Regions from separate parts of the Prevotella sp. P6B4 genome, predicted to be linked through region 1. Evidence: riboswitches for the same ligand, from Rfam matches in the RefSeq annotation. Region 1 holds a riboswitch; each other region holds the start of a gene.
What was found. Region 1 has a riboswitch for S-adenosylmethionine ahead of T491_RS0105415 (hypothetical protein). Riboswitches for the same ligand answer to the same signal wherever they lie in the genome.
Positions count from the first base shown of each region.

Region 2: linked by a shared signal. The riboswitch ahead of T491_RS0104695 (hypothetical protein) and the one ahead of T491_RS0105415 (hypothetical protein) in region 1 are both predicted to bind S-adenosylmethionine.
Region 3: linked by a shared signal. The riboswitch ahead of T491_RS0111165 (hypothetical protein) and the one ahead of T491_RS0105415 (hypothetical protein) in region 1 are both predicted to bind S-adenosylmethionine.

Region 1 is NZ_JHVE01000006.1:52,352-56,566, forward strand. It holds gene T491_RS0105410 (DEAD/DEAH box helicase family protein) at 1-1,633, shown strand, start outside; gene T491_RS0105415 (hypothetical protein) at 1,704-1,961, opposite strand; SAM-I-IV-variant riboswitch at 1,959-2,072, opposite strand; gene T491_RS17630 (hypothetical protein) at 2,238-2,396, shown strand; gene T491_RS15770 (RNA ligase, Rnl2 family) at 2,580-3,617, shown strand; gene T491_RS16960 (metallophosphoesterase) at 3,737-4,215, shown strand, end outside.
Region 2 is NZ_JHVE01000005.1:60,670-64,884, forward strand. It holds gene T491_RS0104690 (leucine-rich repeat domain-containing protein) at 1-1,400, opposite strand, end outside; gene T491_RS0104695 (hypothetical protein) at 1,550-1,807, opposite strand; SAM-I-IV-variant riboswitch at 1,806-1,919, opposite strand; gene T491_RS0104700 (hypothetical protein) at 2,044-2,259, shown strand; gene T491_RS0104705 (hypothetical protein) at 2,284-2,520, shown strand; gene T491_RS15695 (DUF1896 family protein) at 2,531-2,752, shown strand; gene T491_RS0104720 (DUF559 domain-containing protein) at 3,192-3,662, shown strand; gene T491_RS18170 (hypothetical protein) at 3,718-3,849, shown strand; tRNA gene T491_RS0104730 (tRNA-Ile) at 4,000-4,073, opposite strand; gene ribF (riboflavin biosynthesis protein RibF) at 4,207-4,215, shown strand, end outside.
Region 3 is NZ_JHVE01000016.1:70,916-75,130, reverse strand. It holds gene T491_RS0111170 (RES domain-containing protein) at 86-1,294, opposite strand; SAM-I-IV-variant riboswitch at 1,472-1,582, shown strand; gene T491_RS0111165 (hypothetical protein) at 1,581-2,000, shown strand; gene T491_RS17130 (GIY-YIG nuclease family protein) at 2,081-3,763, shown strand; gene T491_RS0111155 (hypothetical protein) at 3,933-4,215, opposite strand, start outside.

The DNA.
Region 1 (4,215 bases):
GTGTAGAGCTACTGAAGCGTTTGATGTTTTTGAGAAGCCCTTTACCAATAGGTCGCTGTTTGCTGAAATAACAGAGAAAACCTCAACTGTTAACATGCTTATTGGTTCGAAGAAGTTTACTGAGGGTTGGAGTTGTTGGCGTGTGTCGCTGATGGGCCTGATGAACTTTGGTAAAAGCGAGGGCTCGCAGATTATCCAGATGTTTGGACGTGGTGTGCGTCTGAAAGGCTATAAGATGTCGTTGAAACGAAGCACGGCCCTTGATAGCAGCATTAAACCTCACGATAGCATGATACCTAAAGACTTAAAGGTGATGGAAACGCTGAACATCTTTGGTGTGCGCTCCAACTATATGGACCAGTTCAAGGCCTATTTGGAGGATGAAGGTCTGCCACAGAACGACAGCGAGATCGTAGAACTGACGATTCCTACGATACAGACGCTACCAGAGGGCTTGAAGATACTGAGAGTAGACAAGGACTATAACTTCAAGAAAGAAGTGCCTATCAGGAGTCTGCTGGATTATCGCAAGACTGTCCGTGTCACGCTTGACTGGTATCCAAAGATTCAAGTTAAAAAGAGAATAAGTGGAGAAAAAGATAGCGGCACAGCCGAGAAACATGAAGATTGGTTGAGAGACTGGCAGTTGGACTTGCTGAATTGGACAGAGGTATTCTTCGAGATGGTGGACTTCAAGAACGAACGTTCGTGGTATAATATGGAGATTCATCAGGAGGAGATGCGCGAGATCTTGTCTGACCGTCAATGGTACAAGTTATGGGTGCCAGAACGCTCGATGCAGTTCAGTAGCGATTATGGACGCGACGTGGCTGAATGGCAAGAGATTGCCGTAAGTTTGCTGAAAGCCTTCATCGACAAATCCTATAAGATGAAGCGAGGCAAGGAGGAATCGAAGCATCAGCATATCGAGGTGTTGACGAAGGAAGATCCCAACTTCATCAGGGAATATGAGATTGCTGTCAGCAAGACGCAGGACAATTGGATAAAGGCTTTACAGGGTATTGAGAAGGAAGTGCGCGAGGGTACGCTGAATGGCTTGCGTCGTATTGAGAACGAGAACTTCGAGGCTCTGTACTTCGCCCAGCATCTGTTTAACCCAATGATGTACCTGAACGAGCATTACAAGCCAGGTGAAAATGAGGTGGTGGAAATCTATCCTGTGGCTGTGAATAAGGGCGAACGAAAGTTTATCAATGACCTTCAGCGTTATTATCAGCAGCATGGCGAAGGACGAGAAATATATCTGCTGCGAAACGTCAGCCGCAAAGGTATCGGCTTCTTCGAGAATGCTGGTTTCTATCCAGACTTCATCCTTTGGATTCGTGAAGACAGGAAACAGTATGTGAACTTCATTGACCCCAAAGGCATCAGTCATCTGCATGGAATGGAAGACGAGAAGATACAACTGTACAAGTATCTGAAGGATGTTATCGAGCCGACGTTGGGTGATGACAGCATTGCCCTGAACAGCTTTATCATCAGCAACACGGACTATCGCCAGGTGGACTTCTGGGGTAAAGGTCAATTAGAGAAGTTCCATGAGAACCATGTGTTATTTCAACTAAACGATGGTTATGTGGACGATATGATGGAGATGATTAAGTCGGCGTGATAGGATGAGTATTTTATGTACAATCGCCGCCCTTGCAAGAGCAGACTGCAAAGGCGACGTTTGTATAGGGTCAGTTGATGACTACCAATTTGTTGTTGGGTAGATCATACCTGACAGGATGGGCAAACGATATGGTCTTTCTGCCTGCTACGGCTGCGGTGTCGATGCCGCGCCGCTTGAACTCGTCAAGGAGCGCTTGGTCGTGATAGGCTCGCATACTGGACCATCCATGATTACCAACCTGGGCGTTGAAAACTGTGACTAACTCGGGAATCTGCATGTCTGCGAATTGCAGTGCATACTTCGTGTAATAAATGTGCTGTTGCATAACGTTTTGTTTTGAAGTGAATACTATTGCTTCCGCATCGTACTGACCACCGTGGCTACGTTTTGCTCGGTTGGCGAGTCCATCCGAAGATGACTGCTCTTGATGCTTTCGGGTGCAAAAATACAAAAATTCAGCAAAATAGCCAATTCTTTCTTGGGTGAAATTGACTGAAAATGCAAAAAAGATACGAAAAAGTTTGGCGGTTTGTGAAAATATGTATAATTTTGCCGCCGTTTTTCAAATTTATGTAAACAAAGAGCAATGCTGCAACAAAGAATGAACATATCAACACTGTTACCACTTCAGGGCAAAGAGAGCTTTGGAGGCTTCTGCTATGTTCATACGAACGACTCGATGAGTATTGCAGCACGTGACTGGTACACGAACACTTTCCAACGAACATCATCAAATAGAGAATCTGACCGGACGGCATAGATGCAGCCGAACTTCAGAGTATAAGAGATAACGAGACCGTTGGAAAGAGCTTACCAAACTTTCCAACGGTTTTTCGTTATCTGTGTGTCCATTATCCGTACTTCTCCACTCCTTAGCTAGTGGGCACAACCTAAACAACAACAGTATTAACCGCGCAGCGATGCGCACAAAAAGAAAAGAACAATGTTAGAATTCAAGAAGTACAGCTCTATCGAAAACTCCTTTAGCCGTGAGTTCATGGAGCACGTAGTGGCAGAGATGCCACAGGATTTGGAATATGTGGTGCAGGAGAAGGTGCATGGTGCCAACACCAGCTTCCTTTGCGATGGTGAGACCTTAAGGTTTGCCAAGCGTACGTCGGTGCTGGAGGAGGGCGAGCAGTTCTATGACTACCCTGAGTTGCTCGAAAGATACAGGGACAGAGTGCTGAAGCTATTCGGTGGCATCAAGGCAAAGTATCCCGAGGTGACTCATATCTCTGTGTTTGGTGAGATGTTCGGTGGTCTGTATCCTCATGATGGGGTCAAAGCAAGACAGAAAGTCGGCCTCATCCAAAGAGGTGTCTGTTATACTCCTGACCATGAGTTTTATGGCTTCGACATCTACCTCTTCACTGAGGAGGGTGGAAGGTTCCTCCCTGTTGATGAGGTTAACGAGATCTTTGAGACCTGTGGTTTCTTTTATGCCAAGACTCTCTTCAGAGGGACTTTGGCCGAGTGCCTGAAGCAGCCTAACGCTTTCCAAAGCAAGATTGCCGAGTGGCTTGAACTTCCTGCTATCGAGGACAACATCTGCGAGGGTATCGTTATCCGTCCTGTCACTCCAATGTATCTAAGGAACGGCTCTCGAGTGCTTATCAAGAGTAAGAACGAACGGTTCGCAGAGCGGAAGAGCGCCAAGCGCCGTACCAAGCTCTTTGTCGAGCCAGTGCCTTATAGTGATGAATTGAAGGCCCTGATTGTCGAGGGTGAAACCTACGTCACTGAGAACCGTCTGGCAAACGTGGTGAGCCATATCGGTGAGGTGCATTTCCCTAAGGACTTTGGCAAGGTGATGGGGTTGTTCTCCAAGGATGTGCTCGAAGACTTCCTCAAGGAGCATGGCAACTTGTATACTGCACTTGAAAAGAGCGAGCAGAAACTATTGAACAAGGAACTCAACAAATTCTGTACTGCCCTTGTGAAGCAGGTCTATATGAGCCAGGCTTATATCATGGAATAGTAATTCGTCTCTCCCGGTTAAAGGCTGGGGGAGACATAAAGAGAGATCTATTCTCTTCTGCAATGTAACATTTCATATTTATCCCTACTTATAGGTAGAAAATTCAAAAGAATAGAACAATGAATAAGATTTATTTTACGGCCGACTTGCATTTCGGCCATTCGAACATATTGAAGCATTCACCTAAGCGCCCGTTTTCGGATACGGTGGATATCGTGGCACACGACGAATGGTTGCTTGACCTTTGGAAGAGCACGGTTGACAAGCGTGATACTGTATATATTCTGGGTGATTTGACATTCCTGAAGAGTGAGAATGCCCGCCATCTGTTGGAGAAACTGCCTGGGCAGAAGTTTCTGATTGAGGGAAACCACGATGGTTCGATTCGAGCGTACAAGAACTATTTCAAAGAGGTCTATCAGATTAAGGAGATGCGCTTCAAGCCTTCTGTGGCACCGTTCCTAAGAGAGGATCTATGCGTGGTGATGCGCCACTACCCGATGGTGACATGGAACCAGAAACCTCGAGGATCTATAATGCTGCATGGGCATAGTCACGGCAAACTTGACGACTATAATGCACTGTCGATAGACCTACG
Region 2 (4,215 bases), on a different contig from region 1:
AACGATTCTTCCACGAACCAATCTGTCTTAAGTTTCTCTAAATCGAAGAAAGGAGGTAGTTTAACCTCGCGAAGAAACGGGTTATACACAAATACATTCCGAGTTATGCTTTTAATTATATCAGGTACTACATATATCTTATCTTTTTTTTGAGGAGGATAGAAGATTAAATCCCCATCACTTGTAAACACAACTCCATCAACAGTAACATAGTCCTCATTATCCTCTAAATTAATTTCTTGCAGGTTCTTTGTTCGAGGAATTGAATGGCCAAGTTCTCCAGAAAATGATCCGCGAATACTCAATTTCTTAAGTTTCTGGCATTCATAAAACATTGGTAACACATGTATCAAACAAAAGCTGATCTCTTTGATGTCATTATTACCATTAAAAGCACCATCTATTCTATAGAAACAATGCTCATATCTTATGCTTTTGATGTTGCGGCAACCAGAAAAACATCGTGGGGCAAGAAGAACTTTATCTAAATTCAATTCTGATTTATTTAATGCAGCTGGAACACAAATTATTTTGTCCAAATGAGAATGTGAATATCCGTCGCAATCGGAATCTATTGCGGGGACGTCCTTCTCATAAAGTATTCCATGGCGAGAATAATAGAAATGGTTTTCTGAATGCACTCCTATCCACTCGAGACTTGCACAGTTCTCAAAAGCAAAATCCTGAATTCGTACAACCGAAGCGGGAATGACAATTTCTTCAATATATGGATTATGCTTAAATGCTCTTTCTGCAATAACAGTTGTTCCTTCTGGAATTTCATATTTTTCGATTTTCAAAGCAGGAGGGAATGCGATGAGAATCCTTTTATCTGATGAAAAAAGAACACCGTCGCATACCACAAAATATTGAGATCCATTAGGGAATTTGAATGATTTTAACGAGTTGCAACCGACGAATGAGTCTGGAGAAATCTTTTCCAATGTACTGGGTAAACTAACATTACTAAGTATTTCCCATTTACAGAAAGATTCTTGATTTATCATTTTCGACCCTTCTGAAACAACTAAAGACGAAGTAGTGGTATTGGTATCGCTCTTCAAATACCACCAGTTGACATATTTAAGATCATTTGGTAGAATAATAGACCTTAGTCCTCTTATCTCATCCAGTTCATTGAGATTAAAATTTTCTGGATATACTTCTGAGAGATCTAAATCTATAGTTCTCCATCGTCCTACATCGGGTAAATATTCGAAGGCACCATAATCTTCATTTAGGACTTCTGTTGAAGAATATCCATTTAAAAAACGAATATCGTCTTCTCCTATTTGACCAGCTAACTTAAGTGATACATGCTCATAGAATTCTTCCTGTGGGAATTTATATCTCAGAGTATCTTTTTCTTTTAAAACTATTGTCAACTGTAAATTGTTCATCTTCGTCTTTGTTTTAGGTTATTCAATACACAAAGATAATCAAAATAAAGTAGATATGAGTAAATAATGTCAATATTTAATAGTTTTTACACAAAAAATGGTAAAAATCAGGGCCTGTCAAGAGCAGACGACAAGGTCCCGTGTGGTATTTAGTCTATAGCAATCAACAGATTGCGATTAATATCATACTTGACTGGCTTAGCAAAATTGATGGTGTGTCTGTCGCTGATTGCGGACACATCGATGCCACGATTCTTAAATTCATCAATAAGTGCCTTGTCGTGATAGGCTCGCATACTTGACCATGCACGGCTTTGCACCAATGCGTTGAACTCATTAACTAACTCTGGAATTTGCATGTCTGCGAATTGCAGGGCATACTTTGTGTAATAAATGTGCTGTTGCATAACTTTTTGTTTTTGAAGTGAATACTAATCTTCCGCATCGTACTGACCACCGTGGCTAAGCTAAAGCTCGGTTGGCGAGTCACCCTTTCGGGTACTGCTCTTGATGCTTCGGGTGCAAAGGTACGCAAATGTTCTGAAACGACCAAATTTTATAGTCAAATGATTATCTTTGATTATTTTGTTAACGTTAACAGAATTGTTGTACCTATCTCCATAATTCTTTGTATATTTGCAACATGGAGAAAGAGCATACCATCACAGAAGAGCAGAAGCAGCTACTTCAGCAGACGAAGTTAGAGAACGGCACGAACGCTTGGGATTGGGTGCTTTCGCAAAGGGAGGAAGACCAATACTGGGCGATCGCTGGGATACTATCGTGTATGAAGAAGGGCTACAACCTCAATGTTCTGACGATTTGTTGGGAAGCTCGTGACATTCGATATTCAAAGTAACTAATTAACATAAGCTTTATAACAATGGAAAAAATGACACTCGAAAACAGATTTTACAATCCAAGCGAACTCGCTCGGATGTTGTATGATGAGAAAATCACAGGTTTGGATTATGTAACACATCAGTCCGAAGAGCAAACACGTGACTTCAAGGAGTACTGCGCTCGACGTGCAGTTCCTGAGAACGAAGAGTCTTCAGGGAACTATCTGAACCACCTTCTGCGTGAAGAGGAGAGAAGTCATACAGAAGGCTTAGATTGATTATTAACACGTGAAAAAGGAGGTTTATATGGCAAAAGTAGATTTCAACTATTATGCGCTTTATCTGAAAAAGTATCTTGTTGATAACGATGATCCAAGGGCCAATGATGCCGAATTTATCAATGACCGTGCCGATTTGGCTGGCCAAGAGTATGAGAATAACCGACTTAGTGGCCTTGAAGTATTCCAGGCAGAGGAACTGGCCATGGAAGTACTGATGTCAGGTTTATAGTAGGGCAGGTTATTCCTGGGTATTTTTATAGAGTGTCTTTCTAATGAAGAATGGCACTCTTTTTTGATGGCTATATCCTTGATAGTCGAATAAATAGCGTTCCATAGCGGGTAGCCTGCAATGGACTGCTATGTCCATATATACATTATTATATATTAGCGATACGGTTGTATCGAACTTGATAGAAGGGAGAGTTGATTCCAACTCATGCAGGGCAAATGTCATCTGACCTAAATTTCTATGCAAAGGTACGAGCGACCGTCTTATGTGCAAGGCCAAGCCTGTGGTTTGCTTCGAAAATCTCCACACCTGCGGGTAGTATTTTCGATCAAAGTCTTGCGCTAAAGCCTGTCTTTCCTCGTCCTTTCTGCAACGAAATTTTGGTTAGATGCCCTTTACCCCCTGTGGCGGGTGGGGGATAAATTTTAGTTTTTGAGCGATGGAAAGTATATACAGAAATTTGACTGCATGCGATAAAATGCATGAAAAGAAACAGAAAGTCTGCCGAACAAAGAGTGAGCGGGCCGCATATAAACTCCTGCCTGATAGTATGAAAGCAAGGGTGGAATGCAATCCTCCTATTGCTTTCAAGGATTGCAAGACAGCTTTCTTCCCAGATTTATTCTTCAGAGAGGAGAAGATTTGTGTTGAAATTGATGGCGAATACCATCGTAGGCGTTTACAAAAAGACATGTTACGCGATGAGGTTTTTGCAAAACATGGGTTCGTAACTATCCGTATTAATAATTGCGATACCTATATCAATGTGTCTTTTTGGGAAAGGCTGGTGGAGGGAATGGATAAGATAAATAATAGAACCGCATCGGTAAATGCTTTTATCGATGAATTACGTAAAATGATAGACGATGAGATTAAACACTGGATAATAATTGATGATGAATGCGAATAATGGTTGAAAGAATTAGTAACAAATAAAAAATAAACTTATGACATTTATTATTTTAATGATGATTATTGTCGCGCTCTTTGATGATCATGATAAGAAGCCAAAGCATAAAAAGAAGTCTCGTAGGAACAAAAAGGATAAATCATGGCTTGACAATGCCTGGTTCCATGATCATGGTCAGCATATTTAATTGTGATTAATATTTCATGAGAATTCACGAAATTTTCATTCATTTCAGAATGCTGAAACGACCCAGTTTGGACTTGAAAAGGTCACCTGAAGGTCACCATGAAAGAAAAAGAGAGTCACGAAATTCTCGTAACTCTCTGATTTTCAGGGGTGGACCAGCCTGGGCTTGAACCAGGGACCTCCAGATTATGAGTCTGTTGCTCTAACCAACTGAGCTACAAGTCCGATGCTTTGCCTAAAAAGCGGTTGCAAAGGTACGTGAATTTCTTTAAATATCCAAATTTTTAAGAGGAAATAACTAAAAATCATTGATTTGTAAAGCTAAATTGGGGATTTTTGAGTAACTTTGCGGCCAATTATGAAGATA
Region 3 (4,215 bases), on a different contig from region 1:
TGCAGTACTTTAGTATCCGTACTCCAGTGCGCCCGTAGCCGTACTGTAGTACTCCCTAGTCCGTACTGCAAATGTACTGTTGTAATTATTTCACTTCGTCTGTAGTTATTTCTCTAAGTTGGTTCTTCAATGTGATAGTATAAATGACTTTACTTAGTGACGTACTCTTGCCATCACAAATAAAACTCCAACCATTAAATTCTCGGATAATGTCAAGATTCACACTCTTCTCTAAAGATGATTTCGTTATTTTTTGATTCTCCTTTAATTCGGTAGGTATAAATTGGGCTAAAGCATTAAACATTTCATCGTGATGGATTTTTATAGCATGATCAAAAGGTATCTCTGAGTTAACAGTTTTATTGTCAGCATCAAGAATCTTTCCTTTCGACACATCAATACAATTCCCATCCAAGTCAAAGTAGTGGGTGATTATATTTGTTATAGATTCTTCGTTTATAAATGACGTATACCAAACGATTATTCCTTTTTCATTTATTCCTATTTTTTCGTATTTCACAGAACGCATATCTGGAGCTAATCTTCCTTTGATTACCCATTCAAGTTCAAGGTTCTTGTCTACGAATTCAGGTTTTAGTGCGATATTTATTTCTTCAGTTTCACCTGCGGCAACGCTGGGGTAAACAATTCCATCATAATAGACTTCATATTTGTTCCCAACCGAATCTATAGCATAGCCATTGGCAGAATAAATACAATTCGCTATATACGATGAGGCAAGATATTTTCCAATTCCTTCATTCGAAATCATAATATAGCCTAAACGTTTCAAATAAATTCCTAACTCACTATTAACAATATTGGGATCTGTTATTGTGAAAAGACTGTTAGGCTCTTTGTCAGTATTAATTCCCCATGCAGGTATTGTACGATATAAACGGAGATTTGAATTAGGCTTGAGTTTCCATTTGGCCATATATGCTTCATCGCCAATACTGCTATTTTTGCTTATTTCCTTGAAGTTCGTTTTCATTTGTACAGATGCATAGAAAATGGATTGTCCTTTATAGTTTGCCCTTCCCATTTTGGGCAGTCCATCTTTGTTCAGTGCTATGGGAACATAAGAAAATGTTGCAGGATTTGATAAATCTTCATTTTTCCCAATGTCATCAGCAAGCCTCCCTCTGTAAATGCACATTGATTCATTTAGAACAAGTGGAGCACTAAGGATAATTTGAATAGGATTATCTTTGTACTCTTTGTCAAACTCAATATTACTAAGAGTTTTCGAATTGCCAAGAACTCTGTCCAATAGTTCTAAATACTGTTTCATAAATGTCGTTTTAATGTATTGAGACCATTTGGGGCTCATATAAATCATATAGTATTAAATACACCTTTGGCATACTTTTCCGCAAAAATACGAATAATAGTCGAATCTGCAAAAAATGCTAATCTTTTTGTGCAAATAATTGTATATTCCAAAACTAATTTGTATTTTTGTACCCAGATATTGCATCAAGAGTGGCATAATGCCCACCAACCGGCCTAAACAGAATCGTTGGCAGCGGTGGTAAAAGGATGTGAGTGAATGTTTAATCCACTAAAGATAAACGATTATGGAAATCAAGAAAATTGAAAAGAGTGACTTTGTAATGTTCCCACGTATGCAGCATCGTGGGCTGGAGTTCAGACATGTAGAACGTGATGCGTTCAGGACTGAAATGCGCCATGTTGAGGGACATGGTGACTATTGGCTAATTTACCAGCAGTCGAAACCTCATGTTGTGGCTCACGTCCAATTACCCAAGACGGAGGCTGAGTTTGACAATATCCTTGGCTGGTGTTTGGGACAGAACCATTGGTGCGAATACATTGAGGGGGATTTCTCTTTCCTCTGTGTTATAGCAGGCTTCAATGCTGCAGAACTCACTCCTAAATACCCAGACTTTATCAGCGAACGTGTTTATGCTCTTGGTGATGCTACTCGCTGGTGGTATGAGTATGGAAAGGATGTTCTGATACAAAAGACAACATAAGGATATCAGATTATTCTTTGAAAATGGCTATGATAAGATTTTTTTCGTATATTTGCAGCATCATTTAAAAGATTCTGATTATGGCAATATTTGATTTTCTAAAATCCCACGAAGAAAAAGTAAACGAGAGAAAAGCAGAAATAGCAGCTTTGCAGCAACAAGTTGTTTCTTTACGTGACGAGGTGGCTTCTGAGGAGAAAGAAAAAGAAGAGTTAAGAAGTCAGATTGTTGAATTGAAGAATCTTGTTGTGGCTCAGAAGAATGAACTATATGATTTGCAACAGGACAAAGAAAAAACAAAGAAGCAAGTTGATAGCCTTCATGAAAGATATGAAAAGTTGCATGCTTTGTTAACGAGATCAACCAGAAAATTAAATTGTATGGAATCTTCTGATGAATTCTTGTTATTTGACGTTGGATCTCCATATTTGGTTGCGTTGGATGAAGTAGATTTTGAAGAATTGTGTAAATATCACAATCTTAGAGAAGAAAATCATTCTTATTATGATAAGAAGAAGCAAAGAGAGGATGAATTACATGCCATAGAGCTGAAAATTGAAGATGCAAACAAAGAACTAACCAATCTTCGAGAGGAATTGGTAAAACAGCGTGATATTAATTATGCCTATGAAATAAACAATATTAAAGAACAAACTAGTGAATATATTCATGAATTGAATGACATAAAAGCAGATATTAATAGTTATCTGAAAAATCATAAAGACAAGATTCGCTTAGAGGTAATACATGAAATATACCAAAGAGCAAATCTTTGTGAAGATGAGGCTTTGAGAAATTTGCGAGAAACTATTGACGGTGTTAATATTGACCAGATACAACTTGCTTTGGATTTAAAGAAAATGTTATTGAAACCTCCATATAAAGTTAATCCACAGGAATGGACTTTTGCTGAAATATATTTGTGTAATTTGTTAAATGAATTTGCACAACTCAATATTGTTAAAATCATAAAAGAAATGAAAAACTCAGATTGGGATACGATTAAAGTCAAAATAGGTTCTCTTGTTAATATTTTAGAATTGCGTATGATTGGAACGGGATTTCGAATAGATCCATCATATGGAAAGAATCTATTTAATTATATGGAAGCAAAGTATTTATATATACAAAAGCAACAGATTGAACGAGAAAAGGAGCGAGAAGAACGTGAGGCACAACGTGAATATGAGCGTGCTATAAAAAAGGCTCTAAAAGATGAAGAAAAGGCACAAGAGGCTCTTGAAAAGAAGAAGAGAGAAATGGCTGAAGCGCAGACTCAGGAAAAGATACAGAAATTGCAGGAACAGATAAAGGGACTGGAGAATGCTCTTGTTGAAGCTCGTGAACTAAGAGAGAGAGCAATGAGTATGGCACAACAAACTAAGATAGGCTATGTTTATGTTATCTCTAATATAGGTTCTTTTGGAAAAGATGTCTATAAGATTGGAATGACTCGTCGATTAGACCCGATGGAGCGTATTATGGAATTAAGTAACGCTAGCGTTCCATTCCCATTTGACGTACACACCTTTATATATAGTGAGGATGCACCAGCATTGGAGGCAGACTTACATAGAAGATTCGATGCCAAGAAGGTTAACTCTATAAACTATCGCAAAGAATATTTCAATGTGACGTTAGATGAAATAAAAGCGGCATTGAGAGAGAAAGGAGTTGATGCAAACTTTGTAGACGAACCTGATGCATTCCAATACAGAGAAAGCCTTATGAAAAATCGCAATAATCTTCTCTCTCCACAATAATAGTGAAAAGTCTATATATTAGTAGATGTCCTAAGTTGGGTGAAGTTGATTGGAATTTTTATCTTCTTTATTCTAAGGTATTAGAAATTCATCCTCAACTTGAGGGCGAATTGTCAGTGATAAGCAGCCTGCATCAGTAAGAAGATACCCTTTACTTATGCTTTATTCCTTACATAAACCCGCCGGCATAGTAGCTGCGGGCGATATATGGTGAGGGTTCGTAATAGGCGCTGGTGTTGTAATTGTCGATAACTTCGCAGATGGGATTGTTGTAAACGCGAAGAATGGCGTCAGCATAGTCTTCGTCTGACAGCATGGTGTTAAGAATCAGACGCTTATAAACTTTTCCCATTTGAGTAGCAGTGGGAATGCTTGGACAGAGTTCTGCATCTACTTGAGTAACGTCGAAATTGCCTGGCTGTAATCCGTATTCGTCAATCCAATCGGAAGCA